Regions from separate parts of the Thalassospira sp. MIT121401 genome, predicted to be linked through region 1. Evidence: riboswitches for the same ligand, from Rfam matches in the RefSeq annotation. Region 1 holds a riboswitch; the other holds the start of a gene.
What was found. Region 1 has a riboswitch for glycine ahead of gcvT (glycine cleavage system aminomethyltransferase GcvT). Riboswitches for the same ligand answer to the same signal wherever they lie in the genome.
Positions count from the first base shown of each region.

Region 2: linked by a shared signal. The riboswitch ahead of SIB88_RS19930 (L-serine ammonia-lyase) and the one ahead of gcvT (glycine cleavage system aminomethyltransferase GcvT) in region 1 are both predicted to bind glycine.

Region 1 covers NZ_CP138926.1:1,001,053-1,016,486, forward strand. The annotation lists gene SIB88_RS04450 (methylmalonyl-CoA mutase family protein) at 1-688, shown strand, start outside; gene SIB88_RS04455 (DNA-3-methyladenine glycosylase I) at 696-1,364, opposite strand; gene SIB88_RS04460 (putative bifunctional diguanylate cyclase/phosphodiesterase) at 1,438-3,786, opposite strand; gene rnhA (ribonuclease HI) at 4,063-4,515, opposite strand; gene SIB88_RS04470 (homoserine kinase) at 4,528-5,496, opposite strand; gene ispH (4-hydroxy-3-methylbut-2-enyl diphosphate reductase) at 5,544-6,491, opposite strand; gene SIB88_RS04480 (hypothetical protein) at 6,750-7,304, shown strand; glycine riboswitch at 7,395-7,495, shown strand; glycine riboswitch at 7,499-7,608, shown strand; gene gcvT (glycine cleavage system aminomethyltransferase GcvT) at 7,668-8,780, shown strand; gene gcvH (glycine cleavage system protein GcvH) at 8,850-9,221, shown strand; gene gcvPA (aminomethyl-transferring glycine dehydrogenase subunit GcvPA) at 9,224-10,579, shown strand; gene gcvPB (aminomethyl-transferring glycine dehydrogenase subunit GcvPB) at 10,576-12,072, shown strand; gene SIB88_RS04505 (protein phosphatase CheZ) at 12,275-13,195, shown strand; gene SIB88_RS04510 (hypothetical protein) at 13,405-13,809, shown strand; gene SIB88_RS04515 (peroxiredoxin) at 13,911-14,390, opposite strand; gene SIB88_RS04520 (protein-disulfide reductase DsbD family protein) at 14,559-15,434, opposite strand, start outside.
Region 2 covers NZ_CP138926.1:4,350,020-4,365,453, reverse strand. The annotation lists gene dapF (diaminopimelate epimerase) at 1-112, shown strand, start outside; gene SIB88_RS19990 (phosphoglycerate kinase) at 301-1,497, shown strand; gene SIB88_RS19985 (hypothetical protein) at 1,570-1,812, opposite strand; gene SIB88_RS19980 (squalene/phytoene synthase family protein) at 2,013-2,996, opposite strand; gene SIB88_RS19975 (hypothetical protein) at 3,126-3,803, opposite strand; gene SIB88_RS19970 (alpha/beta fold hydrolase) at 4,031-4,867, opposite strand; gene SIB88_RS19965 (methyltransferase domain-containing protein) at 4,903-5,709, opposite strand; gene SIB88_RS19960 (hypothetical protein) at 5,786-5,974, opposite strand; gene SIB88_RS19955 (RNA pyrophosphohydrolase) at 6,060-6,605, opposite strand; gene SIB88_RS19950 (divergent polysaccharide deacetylase family protein) at 6,649-8,181, opposite strand; gene SIB88_RS19945 (S41 family peptidase) at 8,240-9,541, opposite strand; gene SIB88_RS19940 (murein hydrolase activator EnvC family protein) at 9,538-10,899, opposite strand; gene gpmI (2,3-bisphosphoglycerate-independent phosphoglycerate mutase) at 10,877-12,469, opposite strand; glycine riboswitch at 12,742-12,836, shown strand; gene SIB88_RS19930 (L-serine ammonia-lyase) at 13,037-14,479, shown strand; gene SIB88_RS19925 (dihydrofolate reductase family protein) at 14,644-15,183, shown strand; gene fabG (3-oxoacyl-ACP reductase FabG) at 15,252-15,434, opposite strand, start outside.

The DNA.
Region 1 (15,434 bases):
TGAGGCCCTTAAATCCGCCGCCAGCGAAGGGCGCAACATCATGGAAAGTTCAATTGCCTGTGCCCATGCCGGTGTCACGACCGGGGAATGGTCGGAAACGCTTCGCGACGTATTTGGCGAATATCGTGCACCGACCGGTATTACGTCGATGATTGTCACGGGCGATGCACAGGACATCCGGACCCTTCGTGACCGGGTTGATGAAGTGTCTGACAAGCTTGGCGAACGCATGAAAATGCTGGTGGGGAAACCGGGGCTGGATGGTCATTCCAACGGTGCGGAACAGATCGCGGTCAAGGCCGGAGACGCCGGTATCGAAGTTCTTTACGAGGGCATTCGCTGGACACCCGATGCACTGGTTCGCAATGCAATTGACGAAGGAGCCCATGTAATCGGGCTTTCGATCCTGTCGGGGTCGCATGTGCCATTGGTGCGCGAAGTGGTCAATGGCTTGCGCGCAGAAGGGGCCGGTCACATCCCCGTCGTGGTCGGCGGGATCATCCCCGAGGCCGATATGCTGGTTTTGCGGCAAATGGGGGTGGCAGCCGTCTACACGCCCAAGGATTATCAACTGGTCCGGGTGATTTCCGAGATTGTCGATCTTGTTGATCGCAAGTCGTCGGACCGCCCATCGTCAACGGGCACGCACCCAAACGATGATGCCGGGCGTAGCGCAACGGTGTATTAGGCGGCCTTTATCCCGCTGAAAATGCCAGAATCTGGCTGATCTGGGTTAAGGGTCGGCCGGATTCCTTGTGCCAGTGGTCAAGGGCGGCCTGGACCGATGCGAAATCCTTGTTCGATGACGGCATCTTGGTAACCACGCCTTCGGTCTTTAGTGCCTTGATGACGTCGTTGGAGAAAATTGGCGTGTCCATGCCAATACGGCGCAGGGCAACTTGCCCGGTTTTGCCGCCAAGCCGTGATCCGCCTTTGTGGACAAGGCGCAAATTGTCGCAATAATCGGGAAGTTTCCAACTGGCAAAGAATGCGCCGACTGATCCATGGTTGTCGGCAAGGTCGCGCAGGAAGCGGGCATTTTCCCCAATTGATTTGATCTTTGGCCCATGGGCGACAATCCCGTCGACCTTAAGCAGGCGTTCGACATCTTCGTCATGCATCATCGACAGTCGGCCGATATCAAAACCGTCAAAGACTTCTTCAAACCGTGGCCATTTGTTTTCAATCACTTTCCAGCTGAAACCGGCCTGAAAAACCGATTTGCTGAATTCTGACAGCCAGCGATCATTGGCAATCGCGGCGATTTCATTGCGTGGTCTGGGGGTGACGAGGGCCGCGGAAAGGGCGGTTTGGCTTCCTTTGCGGGCGATGGCGGCTTGTTCTATTTCGGGAAACGGGCGCATGGAGTGTCTTGTCCCTTGAACGAAAAAACAGCCAAAGCAATGCCAAGGCTGTTTTCAAGAATATCGGGTGTGATCAGGACTTTGCAGCAACCCGTTCGGGCACGCGACTGTGGCGGTCACTGACCCAGCTTTCGAATGTGGTGGCCGGAAGCGGTTTGGAGAACAGGAAGCCCTGAATGAAATCACAGCCCTTTTCACGCAGATATTCAAGCTGTTCGACTTCTTCCACGCCTTCGGCAACCACTTCAAGATTAAGGCTGTGGCCAAGACCGATCACCGCATCGACAATTGCCTTGTCATCGAGATCGACATGGATGTCATTCACAAACGACCGGTCGATCTTGATCGAGCCAACCGGGAAGCGTTTCAGATAGTTCAGGGACGAATAACCGGTACCAAAGTCATCAATCGCGATCATCACGCCAAGCGCTTTAAGCTCCTTCAGCGTTGAAACCGCCTTTTCCGGGTTGTTCATCAGGATCGATTCAGTGATCTCAAGTTCAAGCGTACCTTCCGGAAGGGCGGTGTCCTTGACGATTTTGGTAACACTTTCGACCAGTTCGGCATCTTGGAACTGCGCAGGTGACAGGTTCACCGCAATCCGCATCCCGGGCAGTGACGAATCACGCCATGCCTGCGTCTGTTTGCAGGCCTTTTCAAGAACCCAGGCACCAAGCCGGTTGATCAGGCCGCATTCCTCGGCCACCGAGATGAATTCGCCCGGCAGGATCAGGCCGCGTTCCGGGTGATGCCAGCGCACAAGTGCCTCGGCGCCAACGACCTTTTCGGTCCGGCAATCAATTTTGGGCTGATAATAAAGTTCGAGCTGATCCTGTTCGAGCGCGTTACGCAGATCTTCCTCGATAGTTTTGCGTTCCTTGACCCGTTCATGCATCGACGGCAGGAAGAAGCGATAATTGTTGCGCCCTTCAGCCTTGGCCGCATACATCGCCATATCGGCGTTCTTGACCAGCTGTTCGGGGTTCTCGCCGTCTTCCGGGAACAGGGTAATACCGACACTGGCCGTTGAATGCAGGCGAATGCCCCGGCAATCAAACGGCTGGGACAGCTCGTCAATGATGCGCTGGGCAAGGGCGATGGTGTCTTCGATATTCTGGACATCGGTCTGAATGATCGCGAACTCGTCCCCGCCAAGGCGTGCGGCGGTATCTGAATCGCGGATGATCCGCGACAGACGCTGACCCATTTCCTGAATCATCAGGTCACCAACATCATGGCCAAAGTGGTCATTGATGTCCTTGAACCGGTCAAGGTCAACAAACAGAACCGTGACACCGCGCTGGAACCGGCGGGCCGACAGCAATGCCTGACGCAGGCGGTCAAGGAACAGGGTCCGGTTCGGAAGGCTGGTCAGCACATCATGAACGGCCAGATGGCGCATGCGTGCTTCGGTCTGTTTGCGTTCGGTAATGTCGGTATAGGTCGCAACATAGCCGCCGCCGGGCATCGGGTTGTGATCAACCTGAATAACGCGACCATTGGGGCGGGTGCGTTCCATGCGATAGGGTTCACGACGTCGTGCAATGGCAACACGATCGGAAATCAGGGCCTGAATGCTGACATCGCCATATTCGCCGCGTTCGCCGTTATAGCGCAGGATATCGGAAAGCGGTGTGCCTTCCTTGACCAGATCACGCGGCAGATTAAGCAACTCGATATAGCGTTCGTTCCAGACCATAAGATTAAGGTCCTGATCAAACAGGCAGATACCCTGACCGATATTGTGAAGGGTCGCTTCGAGAAGGGCCTGTTTGCGCTGGGCTTCTTCCTGTGCCTGACCTTGCAGGGCGACCATTTCGTTATATTCGCGGATCAGAAGGCCAAGTTCGTCCGAACTGTTCCATTCCACCGGACGGCGCAAGCGGCCATGCTTGGTCATGCGAATGGAATGCAAAAGACGGTTCAGCGGTTCCTTGATCGACCGTTTGTTTGCGATCAGCAGGCTGGCGGCAACCACCGCGATCAGCAATCCAAACAGGATCATGTCAATGGCAATGCGGCGGAACAGAAGGTCCTGAACGCGGGCATCGGTAAAGTAAATGACCAGTTCGCCGACATCGTGGCGCACATTGTTACGTTCGAAATAGACACGGCGTGACAGGCGCAATGTATCGGCCAGTTCCGATTGCGAAACGCCGGTATGGGCAAATTCGGTGCCGTCCGCACCAAGAGCCTGCACCGCGACGATATCACGGTCACGCGCCATCGCATTCAAAGCAGATTCGATATTGTCGACATCAAGATACCAGAACGGGGTTGCCAGAACGCGGGCATTGATGTCTGCGGTCTGTTCGACCTTGCCATTCAGATCATCGCGCAGAACTTTGTAACTGACATAGCCAAACACAATAAACAGGGCGAGCGAGAACAGGGAAACCAGCGGCAATGCTATGAATAGCAACCGACTGCTCAAAGACTTCCGTTGTAAAAAGCCGTATGATCCGCGCGACAAGCGTTCTCTCCTGGACACCCAACTTTTGGCTAGTCAGATATACTTTACTCGACGTTCTTATAGGAGCCAACACTCCGATGATTGAGTCGACTCAACCCGGAAGTTGGTCGAAACGCAAGTTTGATTTTATTTTCCTGATAAATAAATAGTTGCAACAACCTGCATCGTCTATTTTGGGGCGAAGTGCTGAAGCTTCAAGCGTTTGTCGGCACAAGACCGAAAATATCACGATTTTGGAACCGCCATCCGGGCCAGTTCGTCGCATCGTTCGTTCTCGGGATGGCCGGCGTGACCCTTGACCCAGTGCCATTCAACCTTGTGCGGTTTCAGGGCATCAAGCAGGCGTTGCCACAGCTCGACATTCTTGACGGGTTTCTTGTCCGCCGTCTTCCAGCCGCGCTTCTGCCAGCCGAAAATCCATTTGGTAATGCCGTCTCGGACATAGCTGCTGTCGGTATAAATATCGACCACGCAGGGGCGTTTAAGCGCCTCAAGCGCGCTGATTGCGGCCATCATTTCCATGCGGTTATTGGTGGTTTCGGGATCACCCCCCGAAAGTTCCTTTTCCACGCCCTTGAACCGAAGGATCGCCCCCCAGCCACCCGGGCCCGGATTGCCGCTGCATGCGCCGTCGGTGTAAATCTCGACGTGGTTGTCACCGCCATTTTGTGAATTCATCTCGTGGTATCCTTAGTCAAGTCCATAGGCGGCTGCATTGTCCACCCGTTGATGGAAACGCAGTTTATTGATGTATTCACGGGGATTTTTGGGCGTAACCAGGGCGTCTTTGGGGGTGTTGACCCAGTCATAAAGACGGGTCAGCAAAAAGCGCAGGCTTGCACCACGGGCCAGAACCGGCAAAGCGGCAATTTCCGCATCACCAAGCGACCGTACCTTGCCATATTGCGACAAAAGGTTCTTGGCCTTGGTGACGTTAAAGCTGTTATCAGGTTCGAAGCACCAGGCATTCATGCAGATCGCAATGTCGTAGCAAAGCAGATCATTGCACGCGAAATAGAAATCAATCAGCCCCGATACGTCTTCCTTACCCGGGAAGAAGAAAACATTGTCCGGGAACAGATCGGCATGAATGACCCCCTTGGGCAGGTCATGGGGCCAGTTTGCTTCGAGATAGTCGATCTCGTCACCGATCATTTTGCCAAGACCGGGTTCGACATCATCGGCATGTTCCCGGCAACTGTCGACCAGTCCGCGCCATCCCTTGACGCTCAGCGCGTTGGGAAGATGCATTTCAAAATCCAGACCGGCGTTATGCAGCTTGGCCAATGCGGTGCCAAGACCCGCACAATGATGGGGAAGGATGCGCCGTGGCGACATGCCTTGTAAGAAGGATGTGATTGCTGCGGGCCGGCCGCACAGGCGACGAAGCGCAACACCGTCAGTGCCATGGATCGGGGTCGGACAGTTCAGCCCCTTGGCCGACAGATGATCCATCAGGCCCAGATAAAACGGCAGGTCGTCCGGATTAACGCGCTTCTCATACAGGGTCAGGATGAATGGCGCCTCGGTCGTCTGAAGCAGGAAGTTGGTGTTTTCGACACCTTCTGCGATGCCTTTGAACGAGACAACATCACCGATGTCATATTCGGCGACAAAACGGGCGATGTCTTCGTCTGAAACGTCGGTATAGACGGCCATTGGATTTAACGTGGTCCTGAACTTGAAAAGTAAGCAGCTATAATATCTTAGCTGGCAAGCTGACGTGGCAATTTGAATGTCACGTTCTCGTCGGTCAAGGTAATGGTTTCGACCGTGACGTCATAACGTTCACGGCAGGCATCAATAACTTCCTCGACCAGAATTTCCGGGGCAGAGGCACCGGCCGTAATGCCAAGGGTGCTGATACCGTCAAGCTTGTTCCAGTCAATGTCATGCGCCCGTTCGACCAGAACCGAACGCGTGCATCCTTCGCGCTTGGCGACTTCAACCAGCCGGTTGGAGTTTGACGAATTCGGTGCGCCGAGAACCAGGATCGCATCGGCCTTTTCGGCAATCAGTTTGACAGCATGCTGACGGTTGGTCGTCGCATAGCAGATGTCTTCCTTTTTCGGGACCGAAATCGCCGGGAAGCGGCGCTGAAGAATCTCGATGATCTTGGCCGTGTCATCAAGTGACAAGGTCGTCTGGGTCACGAAAGCAAGGTTCTCGGGATTTTCGACTTCAAGATTTTCGGCATCTTCTTCGGTTTCGATCAAGGTCATGCTGCCGACCGGAAGCTGGCCCATCGTACCGATGACTTCCGGGTGCCCGGCATGGCCGATCAAAAGAATATGTTTGCCATCGGCAAAATGACGTTCCGCACCGCGATGGACCTTTGATACCAGCGGGCAGGTCGCATCAAGATATTCAAGCTTGCGGGTTTCGGCGGCCTCGGGGACGGATTTCGGGACCCCGTGGGCCGAAAAGATGACCGGCACACCATCGGGAACCGCATCCAGTTCATCAACAAAAACAGCGCCCATATCACGAAGGCGATCGACGACAAATTTGTTATGGACGATTTCGTGACGGACATAAACCGGCGCACCATATTTTTCGAGCGCCTTTTCCACGATCTCAATCGCACGATCTACCCCGGCGCAGAAGCCGCGCGGGTTGGCAAGAACGATCCGAAGACTGGCTTTGTCAGGCATGATACGGGTCCGGTTTCCAAATTGTGCCGGGACAAGCCCGCTACACTTATTCAAACGTTCTCGTTACATAACCTGCCTGACCTTGTGGCGCAATGACTGAGCACCGATCGCCCCGGGAACAATTGCACCCGATTTTGTGTTTTCATTTCGTGGCAATCGTCGAAGCGGGTTGTGCGGCTTACGGCGAAAGAATAGACTGCGCCACGACAGTGCAGATCATGCATATGTCAGAAAACAGATGGTTTGATAGAGGCTTGGATGACGATCGGTAACGGACTGCGGCGCGTTTGTGCATTGGGGATGGTCTCGGTTGGGGGATTGCTTGCAGCATGCAGCAGTAACCCGTTTGAAGAGCAGCCTGTTCCGACCTGCCCGGCAGCCTATCTGCCAAAGGATACGGCAAAGCTTGTTCAGTTCGCTGGCAGTGGCAAGGATCTGACCGATGTGATCGTCGAGGCAGAATTCACCGGCTATCTTGGTGACTGTGGCTATGACCTTGATGACAAGACGCTTGATGTCATCATCAGCCCGATCATTACCGCCGAGCTGGGCCCGGCGGCACAGGGGCGTTCGGCATCATTCAAATATTTCGTCGCCCTTCGTGACCCCGATGGAAAGTTTGTTCAGAAATCGGTGTTTGATGTGACAATGCCGTTTGCGGACAATCTTAATATGGCGCGTTACCGTGACGAGCAGGTCACCCTGTCTGTTCCGCTAGATGATGTCTGGGCCGGTCCCGACTACGAGATTTATCTCGGATTCCAGCTAAGTGCTGATCAGCTCGACTATAATCGTCGTTTCGGTACAAACTGACAGCGGCGGGTTGAAAACCTGCCCGGGTGATTGCCCGAATTTTGGGGCTGGTCGACCGGGAACGAAATACGTATAAGGACGCATACCCAAGTGATCCCCGTGGGAGAGTGCCACGGTCCATAACGGATTGCGCGGACGCCGAAGGAGCAACCACCCCGGAAACTCTCAGGCAAACGGACCGCGGGGAGATGGGACTCTGGAAAGCAGGCGGCATCAATTTGAATTGCCGGTGACCGCCTCGCCGAAGATGTAAGCAGACCGTCGCGACAAGTCGGCTGTGATTCTTTCAGGCTCCAAGACAGAGGGGGAATGTGGTTGGCCATTGGTCGGCTATGTTTCGCAACGACTGTCCGGGAGACCTTGATGGCCGATCATCAGCCAGAACTGCTTAAAACCGCCCTTTATGACCTCCATGTGGAACTTGGCGCCAAAATGGTGCCATTCGCCGGATATGACATGCCGGTTCAATACCCGTTGGGAGTTAAGGGCGAACATCTTCATACGCGTGCCAAGGCCGGACTTTTTGATGTGTCCCACATGGGACAGGTTCGTCTGACCGGTGAAAACCGCGTCGCCGAACTTGAAAAACTGGTGCCTGGCGATATCGCGATCCTGAAACCGGGGCGCACCCGTTATTCGACCTTCACCCAGGACGATGGCACGATCCTTGACGATCTGATGATCACCAATGCCGGTGACAGCCTGTTTCTTGTGATCAATGCGGCGTGCAAGGATGACGATATTGTTCACATGCGTGCCAACCTTGGTGACGGCGTTTCCCTTGAAGAAATCGATGACCGTGCGCTGATGGCGCTTCAGGGGCCAGAGGCCGCCAATGTTCTGGCGCGCTTTGCCCCGGCTGTTGCCGATCTGAAATTCATGAGCTTTGCCGAAATTGATATTGCCGGCATTGCCTGCTTTGTCACGCGTTCGGGCTATACCGGCGAAGACGGCTATGAAATTTCCGTGCCCAATGATCGCGCTGAAGAACTTGCGCGCAAATTGCTGGCCGAGGAAGAAGTCGAGGCAATTGGTCTTGGTGCCCGTGACTCCCTGCGTCTGGAAGCAGGGCTTTGCCTTTATGGCAATGACATTGACACCACCACGACGCCGGTTGAGGCCGATCTGAACTGGATCATCAACAAGCGCCGCCGCGAAGAAGGCGGTTTCAAGGGCGCGGATGTCATTCTTGATCAGCTGGCAAACGGTGCGGATCGCAAACGTGTTGGCATCAAGCCCGAAGGCAAGGCGCCTGCACGCGAACATACCCAGATTTTGAACAGCGACGGCGAAGAGATCGGCGAAATCACATCAGGTGGTTTTGGCCCGACCGTCGATGGCCCGATTGCAATGGGCTATGTCGCAATTGAATTTTCCGAACCGGGCACCAAGGTCGATCTTATGGTGCGCGGCAAGGCCCGTCCGGCAGAGGTGGTTGAACTCCCGTTCGCACCGCATCGCTATTTCCGCGGCTGATTGCTGCAAATCTTGAGAATGTGCGGCGTGTGCCGCCTCGCAGACAACCGATCAACAGGGACAAAGATCATGGCTAAGAAATTCTCGCAGGAACATGAATGGATCGAGCTCGAAGACGGTATCGCAACCGTCGGCATCACCGATTACGCGCAGCAGTCGCTGGGCGATATCGTGTATGTCGAGCTTCCTGAAATCGGCAAGAAACTGACCAAGGACGGTGATGCAGCCGTTGTTGAATCGGTCAAGGCCGCAAGCGATGTTTATGCCCCGCTTGATGGTGAAGTTGTTGAAATCAACGAAGAACTTGATGCCAACCCGGCACTGGTGAACGAAGCACCGGAAACCGATGGCTGGTTCTTTAAAATGTCGCTGACTGATGAGTCCCAGCTTGATGAGCTGATGGATGAAGCAGCCTATAAAGACTTCGTCGAAGGTCTGTAAGTATGCGTTATCTTCCCCTGACACGTGCTGATCGCGCCGCGATGCTTGAAACCATCGGGGCGTCATCGGTTGATGAACTTTACAGTGACGTGCCCGAAGGCGCGTTGCTTGATGCGCCGGTTGACCTGCCGCATCATCTCGGTGAAATGCAGGTCGAACGCGACATGCAGGCACTGGCGGCTAAAAATATCGGTACTTCAAGTGCGCCAAGTTTCCTGGGTGCCGGTGCGTATCGCCACCATGTTCCTGCGACGGTTGACTATGTCATTCAGCGTGGTGAATTCCTGACGGCCTATACGCCCTATCAGCCGGAAATCGCACAGGGTACGTTGCAGTATCTGTTCGAATTCCAGACCCAGGTGGCATCGATCACCGGCATGGATGTGGCAAACGCATCGATGTGGGATGGCGCAACGTCCTGTGCCGAAGCCGTTCTGATGGCCTGCCGTGCAACCCGTCGCAAAAAGGCCGTTTTGTCGGGTGGTCTGCACCCGCATTACCGCGAAGTTACCGAAACCTATTGCCAGTATAGCGATACCGAAGTTGCCGGACGTGATGGCAACCCGGAACAGCAGGCAACCGTCGAAGAACTTGGCGAACTGATCGATGATCAGACCGCCTGTGTGGTTGTTCAGTATCCGGACGTTTTTGGCCGCATTCAGGACCACACCCGTCTTGCCGATCTTTGCCATGCCAAGGGCGCGCTTCTGGTTGTTGTCTTTACCGAAGCAGTTGCATTCGGTGCGATCAAATCACCGGGCAGCTTTGGCGCAGATATCGTTTGCGGCGAAGGTCAGTCGATCGGCAATGCCCTGAACTATGGCGGGCCGTATGTCGGTCTGTTCGCCACCACCCAGAAACTGGTCCGTCAGATGCCGGGTCGTCTTTGTGGTGAAACGGTTGATCAGGACGGCAAGCGTGGCTTTGTCCTGACCCTTTCGACCCGTGAACAGCATATCCGTCGTGAAAAGGCGACCTCGAACATCTGCACCAACTCCGGCCTGTGCTCGCTGGCATTCACGGTGCATATGAGCCTGCTTGGCGAAGACGGTTATCGCCGTCTGGCAACGTTGAACCATGAAAATGCCTGCAAGGCGGCAGACGCGATTGACGCGGTTCCGGGCGCATCGGTGGTCAATGACAGCTTCTTTAACGAATTCACCGTCAAGCTGACCAAGCCGGCGGCCGAGGTGGTCGAAGCACTGGTTGCCAAAGGCGTTCTGGGCGGTGTTCCGCTGTCGCGTCTTTATCCGAACCGTTCGGATCTTGATAACTACCTTCTGGTTGCGGTTACCGAAACCAATACCGACGAAGATATCGCAGCCCTTGCGGGCGCATTGAAGGAGGTGCTGGCATGACGTTCGCAACCCATACCGGCAACCGTGGACTTGTTCTGGAAGAAAAGCTGATCTTTGAACAGGGTCAGCCGGGCCGTACCGGTGTTGATCTTCCGGAACCCAAAGGAACCAAGTCGCGTCTTGGCGGTCTTGACCGTGACAGCAATGTCGGCCTTCCGGGCCTGTCCGAGCCGCAGGTAGTGCGTCACTTTACCCGCCTGTCGCAGAAAAACTTCGGTATTGATTCCGGCTTCTTCCCGCTGGGATCCTGCACCATGAAGCATAACCCGCGTCTGAACGAAAAAGTCGCGCGTTTGCCCGGTCTTTCCGACCTTCATCCGATGCAGCCCGAAAGCACCGTTCAGGGTGCCCTGGAACTGATCGACACCTGTGCGCACTGGTTGCTGGTTCTGACCGGCATGCCGGCGGTTTCCATGTCACCGGCTGCCGGTGCACAGGGTGAACTGTGTGGCATGATGGCAATCCGTGCCGCCCTTGATGCGCGCGGTGAAAACCGTCGTCGTGTTCTGGTGCCGGAATCCGCACACGGAACCAATCCGGCAACGGCTGCTGCCTGTGGCTTTACTGTGGACTCGATCCCGGCAACCGAAGATGGCCGTGTTGACTTGGCCGCATTCGAAGCCAAGCTTGGTGACGATGTGGCTGGCATCATGCTGACCAACCCGAATACCTGCGGTCTGTTTGAACGTGACGTTCGCAAGATTGCCGATCTGGTGCATGCAGCAGGCGGTTATTTCTATTGCGATGGTGCGAACTTCAACGCCATTGTCGGTCGTGTTCGCCCGGCCGATCTTGGCATTGATGCGATGCATATCAACCTGCACAAGACCTTCTCGACCCCGCATGGCGGCGGTGGACCGGGTTCCGGGCCGGTTGTGTTCTCCGAGGCATTGGCACCCTATGCGCCGATCCCCTATGTCGTGCGCAATGAAAACGGCTTCCATCTGGTTGAAACCGCAGACGAAAATGACGGCATGAAGCCGTTTGGCCGTCTGAAGGGTTTCCATGGTCAGATGGGCATGTTCATCCGTGCTTTGACCTATATGAAGAGTCACGGTGCAGATGGTCTGCGTCAGGCATCAGGTGATGCGGTTCTGAATGCCAACTATCTGCTCGCACGTCTCAAGGAAAAGCTCAGCGTGGCTTTCCCCGGCTATTGCATGCACGAAGCCCTGTTTGATGACAGCTTCCTTAAGGATACCGGTGTTTCGACACTGGATCTGGCCAAGGCGATCATCGACGAGGGGTTCCACCCGATGACCATGTATTTCCCGCTGGTTGTCCATGGGGCATTGCTGATTGAACCGACCGAAACCGAAACCAAGGAATCGATCGATCAGTTCTGTGATGCGGTGTTGTCACTGGTGGCAAAAGCCGAGTCGGGTGATGCCGAATTCTTCAAGAATGCGCCGTATCTGACCCCGCGTCGCCGTCTTGATGAAACGGCGGCTGCGCGTAAGCCTGTTTTGCGCTGGCAACCGGAAACGGCTTGATACACAACGCTACTACCTGCTTGAAAACACCCCGGCCAATCGCCGGGGTGTTCTTTTTCAAGGACTTGTACTTGAAACACATTGGACTTGTTGCAATCTGCACCCTTATACTTGTTCGAAAGGTAATGAACGACACCGTCAAACGGTGCGTTTGGGGATTTGGTGAATGGGCCTTGCCCGTTCTGGAGGTTTGAAGTCGATCATGTCGCGTCGTGTTCAGAAGGTGTTTACTGCAGAACGTCGGTTAAAAGAGCGAACAGGTGGGGTCGTTGAAGATTGGTCGGATTCCTTTTTCGATCCGACGCTTGAAAGCGGAATGGGTGCAGGCGACGCAATGTCGGCATCCCTGCCATCGCCAAAGCCGGCTGCGGAACCGTCTGAACTGACACAGGCTGTTCTCGATGAAATCCGCGCGCTGCGTGGGGAAGTATCGCAACTGCGTGAAGCAGTGGCGTCGGGCGGAACAATCAATGAAGATGCGGTTGCCGCAGCACCGGTGGCCTCAAATGATGCGCCGGTTGACGAACTTCCCGATCCGGTTTCAAGCAACTTCACCCACAGCAACCGTCCCGGCGCTTCCGAGCCCGACCGCGATGATCTGGAACTGATCCGGACCCAGATCGCAGAAATGAACGAACATATTCACAAGGCCAAGATCCAGATCGCGTCGCTACGCCATCCAAAGGCGTCTGATGACCGTCTGATCAGTGCAGCATCCGAACTTGATGCCATTGTCAAAGATACCGAAATGGCAACCCACACCATTCTGGAATCTGCCGAACAGATTGATGATCTGGCGATGACGCTGAAGAATTCCGCACCAAGCGAATTCGTGGCCGATCACGTTGAACAGATTGCCTTTATCGTTACCAAAATCTTTGAATCCTGTAACTTCCAGGACATCACCGGACAGCGCATCAACAAGGTTGTGCGCACACTCGAATTCGTCGAAGAACGCGTCCACAACATGATCCTGATCTGGGGCGAGGATGCATTTGCAGACCTTCCGGTTCCTGAAAGTTCTGAAAAGGACAATCCGGTCGAAGATGCCGATTTGTTGAATGGTCCGCAACTTGAGGGCGAAGGCATCAGTCAGGACGACATCGACAAATTGTTCGATTAGGGATGAATTTCTTGTTTTTATTCCTATATTTGCGGTAACAGACGTACACGATCCTTCCGAAGAAGAAGGTTGACGGCCGTGACTAAGGATCTGACGTCAACTAATCGTTTACATATGTTGGGATAGGTTTACACCTATAAGAATAAGAAGCGTTGTTGGGATGCGTGTAACACACGGTTGCACGCGTTTTGGCGTGCTTGGAGGTTGCTATGGGATTTTGGTCTCTTGGTGCTATTCGCCAGCCTAAGGCTCAGGATATCAAATGGCGAAAGAGCCCGCGCGGAGAATATTACCGCCTGTTCATGATCGACGACATCAAGGAGCTCGGTCTGGATGGTGTCGGCGGGGTTTATCTGTTGTGGCATGGCGGTCTGAAGCCATCATGGCTGGTTGCCGGCGCAACAGAGGATTTGGGGCACAGTTTTGCCGAACTGATGCGCGATCCGGACATTCGTGAATATGACGGCCGTGGTGGCGTCTTCATGAGCTGGTCGCCGATCAAGGGCAACTTCCGCGAGGGCGTTGTGCATTTCATTGCAAAACACACCAATCCGACCTTTGAATGTGATTACGACGAAAGCGAAGATCCGATCCCGGTTCTTTTGCCGCGCTAGTCGCGCGGGCATGATCGTCTGTCATATTGCATGAAAAAGAAAAGCTCCGCAGGTATCTGCGGAGCTTTCTCTGTTTTGGTGATCAGATCGACCGGATCGGATCAGAGTTTCTCAAGAACCGCTTCTGCGCTGGAAACTTCGAACACACCGGGTTCTTCAACAGCAAGATGGGTGACTTTGCCGTTATCGACGATCATGGCAAAGCGGTTGGCGCGTTTGCCAAGGCCACGACCGGTAAGATCAAGTTCAAGGCCGGTGGCATCAACAAATGACAGATCACCGTCCGACAGCATGGTGATGTTGTCGGCCTTTTCGCTTACCGACCATGCCTGAAGTACAAAGGCATCGTTCGACGCCAGGCAGGCGATTTCATCAACACCCTTTGCCTTGATCTCGTCAGCCTTGGCGACAAAGCCCGGCAGATGTTTTGCAGAACAGGTCGGGGTATAGGCGCCCGGCACTGCAAACAGGACCACTTTGCGGCCTGCGAAGAATTCCTTGGAATTGACAGCTTCGGGGCCGTCACTGGTCGCGCGGAACAGGGTAACGTCCGGGATCTCGTTGCCGACTGTGATGGTCATGGGTATCTCCGTTTGATGGCGCAATCCCGTTGACTGCGCGGTGGAACTCTTGGACCTGAATCAAACACCAAATTCGCAGGACATTCAATGCCATCGAACAGAGTTTTTAGGAACTTTGATTTAGGCCGATGCATGATGGCGTTCATGCATGGTCGCAAACAAATGTGATTACGCACCGCCATTTGCGATCTTGGCCCCGTCACCGGCCCCTGCCTTTTGCAGCGCATCCAGGACGGCATCAACGCTTAGCAACTCGGAAAGAAGAATGCCATCCGTTGCATCCGGACCAAATACCGCATTGAACGGAATGCCAAACCGGCCATAGGAGGCCAGATAATCCGCGATTTCCTGATCCGGGCGGGTCCAGTCAGCCTGCATCAACACCACATTGTCTGCACCAAGTGCCCGGGCAACTTCGGATGTTTCAAGCACCAGCTTCTTGTTGACCTGACAGGTCACGCACCATTCGGCAGTAACATCGACCAGAACCGTTTTGCCATTTGCAATCAATGCCGGAATGGTGTCAGGGGCAAATGCCTGCCATTCAAGCTGACCATTGCTGCGGGCCATGGTTGCCTGTTGCGGCGGTTTGGCAAATCCCGGGGCAAACAGCGCGACCAGAAATCCGGTCACTGAAAGTGCCGTAAAGGCAAAGCGCGGACGCAATTTTTCTGTGCGCGAACGTGCCCATACAAACAGACTGCCAGCAACAAGTCCGCCACCGACCGCAATGGCGCCGCCAAACCCGATCTGGACAGAAAGAATACCCAGAAGCCAGATGGCTGTTCCGATCAGCGCCAGACCCAGAACAATCTTGACCACATTCATCCAGCGTCCGGGTTTGGGCAGAAGGCGTGCAACACCGGGCCGGATCGCAATGGCAAGATAGGGCAAGGCAAGACCGACACCCAGCAGGGTGAAAATCAGAAAAATGTCAAACAGGCTGCCAGCCAGCGCAAAGCCGATTGCCGTTCCAAGAAATGGTGCCGAACACGGTGTTGCCAGCAAGGTGGCAAACATGCCGGTCAGGAAGTGGCTGCTCAG
Region 2 (15,434 bases), 1.3 Mb from region 1:
CGGGGGCAAGCTTACGATTGAATGGTTGCCCGATGACCATGTCCTGATGACCGGACCGGTCGCGACCAGTTTCCAGGGCTTCCTGCATTCATCCCTGTTGGGTGCGCACTGATCAGAAATATGTAACCGGCCCGCATGGTGATGTTGGCCGGTTATTTTTTACAGGTACTTTTACGGACCCCTTCGGGCCTTGCGTCGATTGTCGTGATCGGGCAAAACAGGGCCCAACAGGATCAGGTCCGATCCATGTCGGGACGCCCGCCTCCCGTCTTTTGTGAAACTCAAAAGCAGGTTCAGATAATGGCTGACTTTAATACGCTTGACGGTGTCAATGTCGCTGGCAAGCGCGTATTGCTGCGCGCTGATCTTAACGTTCCGATGAAGGATGGTGTTGTTGGTGATACGACCCGCATCGACCGTACCGTTCCGGGCCTGATCGAACTGGCTGATGCCGGTGCCAAACTGGTCGTCATCACCCATTTTGGCCGCCCGAAGGGCCAGCGCGTTGCTGAAATGTCGCTCAAACCGGTTGCCGAAGCCCTTGCCAAACAGTTGGGCCGCCCGGTGAAATTTGCCGATGATTGCATCGGTGATGCGGCCGCAAGCGTGGTCAACAGCCTTGAAAACGGTGAAATCGCGCTTTTGGAAAACCTGCGTTACCATGCAGAAGAAGAAAAGAACGACCCGGCATTCGTGGCCGAGCTGGCCAAGCTTGGCGATGTTTACGTCAATGACGCGTTTTCCTGTGCGCACCGTGCCCATGCCTCGACCGAAGGTCTGGCGCGCGCACTTCCGGCTTATGCCGGCCGTTTGATGCAGGCCGAACTCGAAGCATTGGGCAATGCGCTTGAAGCTCCGAAACATCCGGTGATGGCAATTGTTGGCGGTGCCAAGATTTCGACCAAGCTTGATCTTCTGGGGAACCTTGTTGCCAAGGTTGACCAACTGGTGATCGGTGGCGGCATGGCCAATACGTTTTTGGCGGCCAAGGGTGTCAATGTTGGCAAATCGCTGTGCGAGCATGATCTTCTTGAAACCGCCCGCGAGATTTTCAAGAAGGCCGACGCCGCCAATTGTGAAATCGTTCTGCCGGTTGATGGTCTGGTTGCCAAGGAATTTGCCGCAAATGCACCACATGATGTTTCAGACATCAATGACGTTGCCAGCGACGGCATGATCCTGGATGCCGGTCCTGAAACCATCGTCGATTTGAACAAGCGTCTGGAATCTTGTGAAACGCTGGTCTGGAACGGGCCGCTTGGTGCGTTTGAAATCACCCCGTTTGATACGGCGACGGTTTCGGTTGCCCAGCATGCGGCAAAACTGACCAAGGCAGGCAAACTTCTGTCGGTTGCCGGTGGTGGTGACACGGTTGCTGCCCTTCGCCATGCGGATTCAGATCAGGACTTTTCCTATGTCTCGACCGCGGGCGGTGCGTTTCTGGAATGGCTGGAAGGCAAAACCCTTCCGGGTGTTGCGGCCCTTCGCGCCAAGTAAGATTGCCGGTCAAGAATTCACGACAAACCCCGCCATCTGGCGGGGTTTTCTTTTGGGCAGCCTGAAACGGCTTTAGGTCTTTTCGGGATAGAAAATGATGCCGATGCTTTTGATCACGGGCGGGATTGATCGGACCACATGGGCCAGTCCGAGAACCAGAACCCCGTGGGATGTGCCGACATTGCCGGTCATGACATCATCAACCAGGGTATCGCCCGTATCGTTTAAGGCGGTGAATAACAGGATAAATCCGACCGTCGCATCAACCCACTGATTGCGCACCCAGGTTTCGACCTTTTTAAGCAGCGGAAACATCACTTGACCTCTTTGACGTCGTTAAGAGAGGCCGCAAACAATTGGCTTTGGCAAGCCTGTGCAAAATGTCCGAATATTTCGCAGCGGGCCTGTTTGCACAGTCCGGTTCGATGCGGCCGATGGTTCTTGTCTTGTCGGGGCATGAAATATGATGCGCGACCCTGGCAGGAAGGTCGAGCATGTTTGCACGATCCGGGGACTTATTGCTGATTGACGTCAGGCAGGCTGTTTTGTGCCGTGCTTTTCATGATCGCATCGCGATCTTTCAGGAAGCTGGCATAACCGTTTTCCATCATGGCACCGCCCAGTTCGATATAGACCGTGAACAGGCGCGATAAAGTATCGGCCTCGTCGGTATCAAGAATCGAAAGAAGCTCGCCCGAGCGCGCCTGACCTGTTTCGAAATGCTCCCAGGCATGTTCAAGCAGGATACGCCCAAGGTAATCAAGATTTTCGAACTTGGCCTGACCGATGGCGTTGCGGATTTCGCCAAGCGTAATGTCGGCGGCAATCAGCATTTCGGACGGAATGGTGACAAGGCGGTCCGGGCCTTTGATATCTTCGGGAAGATCACGCAGGATGTGAATGATATAGCAGAAAATTGCCATATCGCGCGCGTGATAGATCGGCGGGTTGGTCAGGGGCGACGTATAGCCGATTTCCGGATCGTATCTGGCCGAAAGAAGATAGACAAAGATCGATGCCGGTGCGGCAGTTGCCCCTTCGCAATAGGCGATGAAATCATCCCATTCATCCATCGGTTCTTCGGCAACATCGCGATGCAGCGCATCGGCAAGGGCAACCCATGGTTCGGGCGAAAGATCGCTGCGTCCAAGGGTCAGACGCAATGCGTCATAGACATCACCGCTGAGCGGGCCGGTTTCCGGCAACGGGTTGTCAGCCCCGGCTTTGGCGGAAATGATCTGGGCCTGCCACTGATTGATGGTTTCCAGAACGGTTTCACGCTGTGCATGACGTTCGGCATCGGGCAGTTCAAGAAAGCCGTCATCAACAATGTCGTCAATGACCCGCATCGAGGCATAGCTTGCCAGAAAGAAACGCTGGCGTTCCGGGGACAGACGCATGGCCGCACGGTAAAGATTGGCATTTTTGGCCGCAGCAAGTGCATTGCATGCCTCAAACGGGGCGCCAAGTACGGCCTTTGATGGGAGCGAATGGCTCATGCGTGTCTAAATGTCCCTGAATATCCCGGTGGATTATCTTTCCAAGAGTCATACAGGACTGCCCGTCCTGTGCAACAGGGATTTCCCGTGACAGCCCGGAAATGATCACACCGGGGACACACCAAATGATCAGAATTCGATCCGGTAGCTGGCGGTCAATCCCAGCATGGCGTCAATACCGTCAAGGATGCTTTGTTCCGGATGGGGTGGTGCCATATTGCGCGACACACTGCCATGCAACCCGATCCAGATATCTTCAAGCGGCATATAGGACAGAGACGCGGCAAGACCGGCATCGTGAAAGGCATTGTCACTGTCAGAGAACAAAACCTGGCTGCGCCGTTGATCGGGCGCATAGCCGCCGGTCTGATAGTTGCCGATATTTTCCGATCGGGTTGAACCCAGTTCGACAAACGGCCCAACAGCAATGCCGAGTTCCGGCACCGGCGCATAGCCCAAGCCGATTTGCGCGCTAAGTGCGTTGGTGCGGGTATTTCGGTTGCTGTCGATTTCAAGCCAGAACTGACTGGCATTTTCGAGATCTTGCGCATCCTGTAATGCAGGCCCGATCACGATGCTGTTTTGTGGGCGGCTGGAAAAATAGCGACCGATCCCGTTTGATCCGGCAGGTGGCAGAATGCCCGCGCCAAGATCCGTGCCAAAGGTCAGGCGTGAGGATGCCGGAACCTGTGTGCTGTCTGTCGACTGGGCGAAAACAGCCGAAAACAGACCCGAACCCGCAGTCATCGCGGTGGCCAGAAATGCAGTACAGATCGAGGTTTTAGCCAAATGCGGTTTCATCATCATGCCGCCTGTTCCCACAGGTGATCTAACGGTCACAGCAATCAGCGCACTGGTCAGGGGACCCCCATTACTGGAAGTCAGGCAAGTTTCGGTGTCGGTCCCGTACCAACCGTGTCGTGTCCGTGCCTCTACATTGACTGCGGCATTGTCACGGCGTGAACTTCATCAGGGGATTTTTTTAAAAGATGGCGTCAACAGACGGTTCGCGTATGTTACGCGCACCACTGGCTTTAGCGCCCCAAAAAGTCCCTGATAGCGTTGATTTGTGCTTTGTCATTCAAATGGGGTGCATGTCCGCAGTTCGCCACTGCAAAAACCGGCATTTCGGGTTTTTTATTTTTCATTTTCTCGACAATCGCCTTGGGGATGAGGTCGGATTGTTCGCCGCTGATCAGCATGACCGGGCAGGGCAGGGCGTCAAAAACGTCCCAGGCATCAAAGGAATCAATATGTTCGGCAAAGATGCGCATGACTTCGGGATCGTAATGCATCATGAAATTGCCGTTTGGCAGGCGCCGTACGGAACGGGACGCCAAAAACGCCCATGTTGCATCGTCGGCCACCCCGAACGGGGCATAAACCAGCCGAACCAGTTTTTCGACGTCATCAATGGTTTCAAATTCGGGTGATGCGCCGACATAGGATTTGATACGCGCCACCGCGTCCGGATCAAGTTCGGGTCCAATATCGTTAAGAACCAGCTTTTCAATCCGTCCGGCAACTTCGGCGGTGGCATAAAGCCCGATCAGGCCCCCCATGGATGTCCCGATCCAGTCACAGGTTTCTATGCCGAAATGGTCGAAAAGCTCGAACATCTGCGCGACATAAAAGGGCACGGTATATTCACGGTCGGGGTCCTTGGCCCAGCCGGAAAAGCCGCGCCCGATCATGGTCGGACACAGAACATAGTACTGATCGGTGAAATGGGGGGCGACATGATCAAAATCATCAGCCAGCCGCGCCAGACCATGCATCATGATCAATGGCCGTCGGGACGGGTTGCCCCATGCCCGGACATGGACCTCGTACCCGCAGCATTTGACGAAATGTTCGCGAAATTCTGCCATGGTGCGGCTCCTTGTCAGGGAATGGTTCGGTGGGGTTAGCTTGGGCGTTTGCGCGCAACCATGAAAAGACGGTTGAACGGAAACAGCGTGCGGCCATCATCGCGGATCGGATAAACCTGATTAAGGCGTTCCTTGTATTTCGCGGTAAAGGTCGCGCGTGCCGCGTCATCAGGAAGGGCAGCCATCACCGGGCGCAGGATGGTCGAACTGGTCCAGTTATAAACCGCATCCGGCCCGTTCAGGACATGACAATATTGCGTCTGCCACAGATCGATCTCATCGCATGACGGTGCGAGAACATCGAAATAATCGCCCGGACGCATGATACGGGCTGCGTGCATGGCCTGTGCCACTTCCTTGCGCCAGTCCATGCCAGCTTCGCCGATCAGCTGATGACTTGGCGCCAGGAAATTGTTGGGAACCTGAATGGCGATCATGCCGCCCGGACGGACAAAGTCCAGAAGGCGGGGAAACAGGGTCGAGTGATCGGGCACCCAATGCAAGGCCGCATTGGAAAACAGAAGATCGACCTGCTCGTCAGGTTGCCAGGTGGCGATATCGGCCTTTTGCCAGTCAATGTTTTCGGATCGTTTGCGCGCGGTGTCCAACATCTCGTCAGATGAATCAACGCCGACAATACGGGGACTGTCATCGTTGTCCGTTGCAAAGGCATCGGCAAGAATTGCGGTCACCGAACCGGGACCGCATCCCAGATCAACGATATGGCGCGGGGAAAAGCCGCTGGCTGCTTTTGGCAGGCGGCCAATCAGATCAATGGCAGGTCGCAGGCGTTCATTGCCAAACAGACCGTAACGGGCAGGATCCCAATGTGTATTGCTCATGGTTAATTCCTAGAGCCTTTTGGGGGAATTTAAAAGCATTGATGCCGGTTACGGCTGTATCAGGCACAGCGCGTGATCAGTGATCGGCAGCATCAAGCTGATCATAATACCCCTTGATCAGGTGGAACATGAACAGCACAGCACCGACAAACAGGGCCAAGCCGACAAAATAGGAATAACCGTCATGCGAGCCTGACGCATAGAACAGTCCGAAAAGACCGACCACAATGGTCAGAACACCAAAGATAAACCGATCCGTACCCATATTGGAGCTCCTCTAAGTCGTAGGTGTCTGATAATTCGTAAAATTTAGCGAAAAGAAAGCAGCGATCAAGCCGCGTTCTGATCCTTTATGCCTTTTTCATTTTACGAATTCTTTGCGGTACATCACGAAATGCCTCGGCAAGTTGCAAATAAACGGGCCGTTTGAACGGCACGATCATGTCGGGCAGCGTCGCCAGGTCGTTCCAGCGCCAGGCATCAAATTCCGGGTTGGGCACATCGATATTGATATGCTTGTCCTTGCCGGTGAACTGCATGGCAAACCATTTCTGCTTTTGGCCGCGATACTTGCCCTTGAACGCCTTGCCAATCAGATGGTCTGGCAGATCATAGGTCAGCCAGTCGGGCGTTTCGGCGATGATTTCAGCTTTGTCGGTGCCGATTTCTTCCTTGAGCTCGCGCAGGGCGGCGTCAATCGGGGTTTCGCCATCGTCAATGCCGCCCTGGGGCAATTGCCATGCGCCTTCAAATCCGAAACGGTTGCCGACCCAGACCAGGCCATCCTTGTTAAAAAGCGCAATACCGACGCAGGGGCGATAGGGCAGGTCTTCGGCCTTTACCCTTGTGGCTTCGGTTGAGTTCGTATCGGACGGGGATGCGGATTTGTCAGCCATGATTTCTCCTGGGTGATCGGGGCCGGGTGCGTATGGCGTCCGGTCACTGACTTTCGATGGTGGCGGCGGGTTCGTCTGCGGTATTTTCAGCCGGATTGTTTTCGGCTTCCTGTGCCATGATTTCGCTTTCGCGCTGTTCGGCTTCGCGGCGTGCGGCTTCTGCTTCGGCGGCGGATTGCGGGGTGACCTGCATATTGGCAATCGCACTGACCGGTGCCAGTTCGACGCCCTGTCGTTTCAGGCGCAAGGCCCAGTTGCGCAGGCGCTGAATGGTGACCGGATAGGATTGGGCAAAGCCGATAGCAACACCGTTGCGTTTGGCAAGCTGGACCAGATCGGCAAGTCTTGCATCAATCTGGCGGCGGCTGGGAACCTGATCGATCAGAATGTTGCCAACCGCGTTTGGCGTTCCGGCATTTGATGCCAGTTGTGCGCCATAGCTTGCCATGCCGCTGCGCGTACCTTCGAGATACATCAGACCCGAACGCGATACGAATTCAATGATCGGGCGGATGGCGCTATCAAGGCTTCCGAATTTTGATCCTTCGTGGCTGACCAGTCCGGCATAGCCGGGGAACTGTGCGAGCAACCATTCAAGCCGCACAAGGTTTTCACCCTCTGACAGGGACGTCAAAAGTGCGCGCGGCCCCGGATCGGAAAGCGGGAAATCGGCCGGTTCCATCGGTAATTCAAGAAAGACTTCGTGGCCCATTTCGCGGGCCTGTTCGGCAACAGTTTTGATGTCGCGGCTATAAGGGGAAATGCCCAACGAAATATTAAGCGGCAGATCATTGATCGCGGTTTCGGTGCGGGCTTCATTCAGGCCAACCCCGGTCAGAATGATCGCGACATAGGGTTGCCCGTCGGTTTTTTCAAAGGGCCGCTTATAGGCATCAAACGGTGTGGTACCATCATCGGCAATGCGCGGGACACGGCCGAAACTGCCTTCTTCATCCAGACCGGGCAGCGGGGCCTTGCGCAAAGGATCGGGTTCGATCGGATCGTCAATCGATCCTTCTTCGGCAATGATGGCGGCCAGTTCTTCGGGGCTTAGTTCGGTATCGGGGGCAACACCGTCAGCCTGATCGGCCGGCCCGACCAGATCGGAGACACCGGAAAGCTGATTGGTGATGTCTTCGGCGGATTGTGGGGTGCCATCGGGACCGACATCGCCGTTATGCTGGGCGCGTTCGCGTTCCTGCATGTCGCGCACACCGCGCGCGATTTCTTCCTGAAGTTCGCGCTCGGACCCCGGGACAGCCACCAGGGCCTCGGGACTGCCAAGATGAAACAGCCGCCAGCCGGTTTCCGGATCAAGGATCGGGATCAGCGCAACCGCTGTCGCCCCGAAGGGCGACAGGAAGACCAGAATGATCAGAATTTTCGACAGCCAGCTGCGCCGTGATTTCGGCCGCTTGGGCAGACGCTTGATCTGAATTTCGATCGGAAGTTCGTTAAAAGGCAGGTCATCAAGATTGACTTCTTCAGCGTCAGTCATCCCGTCGCCAAGGTCGTCGGCCAGCGCGCCGGCCATGTCCTCGTCGAGATCGCCATCCTTCTTCTTTCGGAATGGCAAGGAATTTAGGATTTTCCTGAACACGAACAGCTAGTCTCTCACGATGTCCGGATGGTCCTTACCCTTTCGGGCGCGGACCAAACAGCGAAATGCCCCGGATCATGTCAAGCGCCCGCGAAAGCTGATAATCGTCGATCGCAAGTTGCTCGGCTTCATCCCGGCGGGAATTTGCATCCTTTTCTGCGTCTGTGGTCGCGGCGTCCTCGTTGCGAAGCGCACCGTTCAGGGATGCCTCGGACCGGCGGGTATCGCTTTCGATACTTTCAACACGGGCCTGGGGCACGATGATGTCCGGAACGATGCCGACTTCCTGAATGGATTTGCCCGATGGCGTGTAATAACGCGCGGTGGTCAGGCGCAGTGCAACATTGCCCGGCATCGGAAGGATTGTCTGAACCGATCCCTTGCCAAAGCTGCGCGTGCCCATGATGACCGCACGGCGGTGATCCTGAAGAGCGCCGGCAACAATTTCGGATGCCGATGCCGAACCGTCATTGATCAGAACAACAATCGGCAGTCCTTCGGCCAGATCACCGGACCGCGCGTTATAGCGTTCGGTATTCTGGGTATCACGCGGGCGGGTCGATACGATTTCGCCCTTGTCCAGGAAGGCATCGGATACCGAAATCGCCTGATCAAGCAGGCCACCCGGGTTGTTGCGCAGGTCAATCACCAGACCCTTGATTTCCGGGCCGATCTGATCGCGCATGTCGCCAATCGCACGTTGCAGGCCGCTAAAGGTCTGTTCGTTGAATTTGGTGATGCGGATATAGCCGATATCATCCTTGGCTTCGGCGCGGACCGACTGGATCTTGATCACCGCACGGGTCAGGGTGACATCAAACGGGGCCTGTTCGCCCTTGCGGATGATGGTCAGGACAATGTCGGTATTGACCTTGCCGCGCATCATTTCGACCGCATCATTAAGCGTCATGCCGCGAATGGCGGTGCCGTCGATATGGGTGATGAAGTCGCCCGGTTGCAGGCCGGCCTTTTCGGCGGGCGTGTCATAGATCGGTGCGATGACTTTGACAAAGCCGTCTTCCATCGTGACTTCGATGCCAAGACCGCCGAATTCGCCACGGGTATCGACCTGCATTTCCTCGAAATTATCCATGTTCAGATAAGAGGAATGCGGATCAAGTGACGTCAGCATGCCGTTGATGGCGGCTTCGATCAGCTGCTTGTCATCGACTTCTTCGACATATTTGGCTTTGACCTGTTCAAACACATCACCAAACAGGTTCAAAAGACGATATGTCTCAGCCGAGGAGGTTGAAGATTGCGCCAGACTTGGGGACGCAAGGCCGAAAGTCATGCCGGTCGCGAGTGCGAGTACTGCCAATCGAGAGGTTTTCATCCACTTACCTTGCCGTTTTTCGAGGCCAGCCACGGAAGCGGATTGATCGCTTCTCCGTCCTGGCGCATCTCCAGATAGAGTTTAGGCGCTGTTTCACCCATAATACCAACAGGTTCGCCCGCCAACAGATATTGTCCTACCACACTGTCGAGCCGATCAAAACCGGCGATAAGACTATGGTATCCTTCGCCGTGTTCGATAATCAAGAGTCGGCCGTACCCGCGGAAGGGGCCAGCAAAGACAACTTTGCCATCAAAGGGCGAGACAACCTGCGCATTTGCGCGGGTACTGATCTCAATTCCTTTGGATCTTGTGACGGTCAATCCGTCCGGACCACGCGATTTTTCCCCAAACAGTGTGACGACTTTGCCACTGGCAGGCATGCGCAAATGCCCATGTGCCAGGGTGATCGAACTGCCAACCGCGAATTCTTCGTCGCTTGTGCCATCCTGTTTCGGGGTGGCTGCGGCCGGTTCTTCCTTGCGGGCTGGCGGTTCGGGGGGCGTATTGCGGGCAATCGTGGTTGCGCCCAGCGTATCGGCATCGGGTTCGGTCCTGGTGGCGACATCAATTTCCGGGCGTGATCGCGGTGCGGGCAGACCTTCGGCCCGTTTGCGCAAGGTGCTCAGCAACTCGCCAAGTGATTTGGCCTCGTCAGCCAGCGCATTTACGGCCTTGGCGGCTTCGTGGGCTTCGGCCTCGGTTTCGGTGCGCAAGCGGCGCTTTTCACTCAGCAATGCGGCAAGCGATGTACGTTCCTGTTGCAGCGCACGGGTGGCTTCGGCGACGTCCGCGCGTTGGGTGCGGATATCTTCGCGCAAACGTGCAATTTCATCGAGTTCCTTACGCAGGTCGCGGGCATGCTGTTCAACGCCGGGCAGGGCAGCCTTGAGCAATACTGCCGAACGCAAGGTATCCTGCGGCGATGTCGGAAGGGCAATGACCGCTTCGGGCGGGGTGGTCGAAAGACGCTGCAAGGCCATCAGGATGCGGGCATATTGACCGGCCTTGTCCTCAAGGCTTGTGGCCGCGACCTTTTCACGGGTTTCAAGCGATTGCAGCTGATCTTCTAGTTCGGTCAGGGTTGTCTCCAGACGCTGGGTACGGCGGGCAACAGAAATGGCTTCGGATTGCAGGGCCTGTTCCTCGGTCCAGAGTTCCCGCGATTTGCGTGACAGGAATTCTTCCTGTTTTTGCTGTTCGGACAGCTGGCTTTCAAGCTGATCAAGTTTCTTGTCAACTTTTTGGAGCGACTGGGCAAAAGAAGGCGCTGCCCCGCCTGCCAGACACAGCGCAAGCGCGGTCACGGCAGGCAGGGCGATCTCATAAGCTGACTTAGCTCGCAAGAAGCGCATCATTCTGTTTCAGGCCCTTAAGCAACGGTTTGCCAGTCATCTCGGCTGGCTGTGGCACGCCAAGGAGTTGCAGCAAAGTCGGTGCAACATCGGCAAGGCGCCCATTCTCCAATGTTACCCCTTCCGGACCGTTAACAAGAATGGTCGGTACCAGATTAAGGGTATGTGCAGTATGGGGTTCACCGGTTTCCGGATCGACCATGACCTCGCAATTGCCGTGATCGGCGGTGACAAAGGCAACGCCGCCAACCGACTTGATCGCATCAATCACCTTGCCAAGGCAGGTATCAACGGCCTCGGCCGCTTTCATTGCAGCCGACAGAATGCCGCTATGCCCGACCATGTCGGGGTTGGCGAAATTCAGGATGATCGCGTCATATTTTTCCGACTTGATGGCATCGACCAGTTTTTCGGTGACTTCGGGTGCGGACATTTCCGGCTGAAGGTCATAGGTCGCGACTTTGGGGGATGCGACCAGAATGCGGTCTTCGCCTTCGAAAACCTGTTCTTCGCCGCCGTTAAAGAAGAACGACACATGTGGATATTTTTCGGTTTCGGCAATACGAAGCTGCTTCAGCCCGGCCTTGGAAACCACTTCGCCAAAGATGTTGGGAAGGGTTTGCGGCGGATAGATCGCATCCATGTATTTGGCGTGTTCGGACGAATATTCGACCATGCCGGCCTGCACGGCAAATTTCGGCGCGGTGCCGCGATCAAACCCGTCAAACTCCGGCGCACACAGGGCGGCAAGGATTTCACGCGCACGGTCGGCACGGAAATTGGTCATCAGAATGCCGTCGCCATCCTTGATCCCGTCAAAATCACCAATCACGGTTGGCAGGACAAACTCGTCGGTGGTGTCATTCGCATAGGCATTGGCAATTGCGGCCTCCGCACTTTCGGCAGTGCGGCCATCGGCATAGTTTTTGCCCTGAACCATGGTGAAATAGGCCTGGCTGACGCGTTCCCAACGGTTGTCACGGTCCATGGCGTAATAACGCCCGGTCACGGTGACAATCTCGACATTGGCATCGCCGATCAGGGCGCGGAATTTCTCAAGGAATTTGGCAGCACTTTTCGGGGCGGTATCACGACCATCAAGATAGGCGTGAATTTTGACCGGCACACCGGCGCCCGCAATGATTTTGGCGAGGGCGGCCATATGGGCCTGATGGGAATGAACGCCACCTTCGGACAGAAGACCGGCAATGTGGCAGACACCCTTGCTGTCTTTGAGGGTCGATATGATCTTTTTGACGGCGTCGGTATCGGCGATGCTTCCGGTTTTGACGGCTTCGTCAATTTTGGGCAGTTCCTGCATGACGACACGACCGGCACCGAGGTTCATGTGACCGACTTCCGAATTGCCCATCTGACCTTCGGGCAGGCCGACATCCAGACCGCAAGCCTTGAGGAATCCGGTCGGATAATTGGCATAAAGCGCATCCCAGACAGGCGTATTGGCCAAGGCAACGGCGTTGTCCTTGGTTTCTTCGCGATACCCCCAGCCATCCAGAATACACAGCACCACAGGGCGCGGGCGCTTTACGGAATTCGATACAGTCACGTTCATAAACCCCACTGATAGAGATAAAGGCTGAATTACCCGTAAATATGGTGACTTACCGGGTAATTCGCCATCAATCCTGTTGCGCGGGCAGGGTGGGTCAACCGTTACTCACAACAGGCAAATGCGTAATTTCGGCAATTTAGCACGAATGTGGTCGCGAAACAGTACCCCGACCTGGAATTTTTTGCAGGTGCAAAGCTGCTTTTTGACAGGGGTATCAGACACAGATAATCTGCCCCCAACGGTGATCCTCAGAGGCGGCAGAAATGGCGTCTCGCACCACGACGGGAGAGCCCGGTTACCCGCATAACCGGCGCCGAAGGAGCAATAGCCCCATAAAACTCTCAGGCAGATGGACCGTCGCGGATAGAGGCTCTGGAGAGAGAATTCGGCACGCATACAGATCAAACATGTATGACAACCGGCTTCCACCGAAGGATGAAAACCTGTGGGTTGATGTTGTTTTCGACCCATGGGCGCACAATCTCAGGTCAAGGGACAGAGGGGGCAAGACACCGGTTCGTAAACGGCGCGATTTTCGCGCGTTCAAGAGCCGTGAAGGAGGCCCTTATGACCACCAATCCCGCCACCGGTCCCCGTTCGGGATCGCAGGACGGTTCTGTGCAAGACGTAAACCTTTCTGTTGTTGATCTTTATACCATCGGGATCGGACCATCGAGTTCGCATACCGTCGGACCAATGCGCGCCGGATACAGGTTTTGTCTTGAACTTGATGCCCGCAATCTTTTGACCAAGGCGGGCAGTGTTGTGGTCGATCTTTACGGATCGCTTGCCCTGACCGGCAAGGGACACGCCACCGATACGGCCGTAATCATGGGGCTTTCGGGCCATCGGCCGCGCAGTGTGGACCCCGATGATGTCGCGCCAACCGTGCAGGCCATCGACAGCAGCGCGCAATTGCAGCTTTATGGCAAGCATCCGGTTGATTTCAATCGTGAAACCAATCTGGTGTTTCACTTTACCGAAACCCTGCCACAGCATCCCAATGGCATGCGGATCACCGCATTTGACCGCGATGGCGTGAAAATTCATGAACAGGAATATTTCTCGGTCGGTGGCGGGTTCATCGTGTCTGGCGATGATCGCGGGGCGGAATATTCCGGCGATAACATCACGCTGCCCCATCCGTTTTCATCGGCCGATGAATTGATGGCCATTTGCAAACGCGAAGGTGCATCGATTGCCGAAATCATGATGGCCAATGAACAAAGCTGGCGCAGCCCGGACGAAACATACGAATTTGTCGATCGTGTTCATCGGGCAATGATGGATTGCATTGATCGCGGATGCAAAACCGATGGCATTTTGCCCGGCGGGTTGAATGTCAAACGCCGGGCATCAAAGCTTTATCATGAATTGACCGAAAAACCCGAAGCGGGCCTTCGCGACCCGCTGACCGTGATTGACTGGGTCAATCTTTATGCCCTTGCCGTGAACGAGGAAAATGCCGCCGGCGGACGTGTTGTGACCGCACCGACCAATGGTGCGGCTGGCGTCATTCCGGCCGTGCTTCGGTATTACGAACGGTTCGGGTCGAATGTCAGTCAGACCAAAATTCGCGAATTTCTTCTGACCGCGGCAGCAATTGGGTCGATCTATAAAAAACGCGCATCCATCTCGGCGGCCGAAGTCGGTTGTCAGGGCGAGGTCGGTGTTGCCTGTTCAATGGCCGCAGGCGCGCTTTGTGCGGTTCTGGGCGGCACGCCCGAACAGGTTGAAAATGCCGCCGAAATCGGGATGGAGCATAATCTTGGCCTGACATGCGATCCGATTGGCGGTCTGGTGCAGGTACCATGCATCGAACGCAACACCATGGGCGCGGTCAAGGCAATCAATGCCGCGCGTCTGGCAATGCGTGGCGACGGGCAGCATACCGTGTCGCTGGATCGTGTGATTGAAACCATGCGCCAGACGGGACTCGACATGCAAAGCAAGTACAAGGAAACCAGTCAGGGTGGCCTTGCCGTCAATGTCAACGTGGTTGAATGTTGATGTTACAACATTGATAAAACGCGATTTAAATCAACGTCTTGGGTGTTATAGTCATTTCACTTCCGGTTGGTGAAATGTGTTTCTTGCGACCTTTGGTTGGGGATCTGTTATGATCTGCGCGAGCAAACAAGGGGCAAAGACCCCACCAAAGGTTGGACCTAGACATGAGCAAAAAGCTGTTCCGCATATACATCGCGGTCAGTCTGGATGGCTTCATAGCGCGCACCAATGGTGCGGTGGATTGGCTGGATGAATATGATCCGGCCGAATTCGGCTTTGATGATTTTCTGGACTCCGTAGGCACGCTGATCATTGGCAGAAACACCTTTGATCAGGTGATGGAATTTGGCGATTGGCCCTATGAGGCCCGTCGCACCATCGTTCTGACATCACGCGATCTTCCGCAAGACCGCCCGGCCAATACCGAGGCCTATGGCGGCAGCATCATCGAACTTGTCGATCAGCTTCGCGACAGCCGCAATGGCGATGGCGACATCTGGGTTGTTGGCGGCGGAAGTGTGGTCACACAGTTCCTGTTTGGCGGCTTTGCCGATCAGCTGGATATCTTTACGATCCCGGAGGTTCTGGGGGACGGCATATCATTGTTCGGGCGTGACGCCGGTGGCATCAAACCACGGTTGCTGGCATCAGAACGCTATAATTCCGGCGTGGTGCGCAGCCAGTATGGATTGCATGATATCTGAACCGAAAATGAAAACGCGCTGACATTGGTCAGCGCGTTTTTGACTTCTGGCTGGGCACAGGCAGGCGATTAAATCTCGCCCAAGGCATCAAGCGATTCCGGAAGGATTTGGCCGCCGTCAACGATGATGGATTGCCCGGTGATATAGGCCGCTTCGTCCGAGGCAAAGAACAGGGCCGCATTGGCGATGTCTTCGACGCTGCCCAGACGTTTGAGCGGGATTGAACTGGCCATTGAGTCCAGATAGTCCTG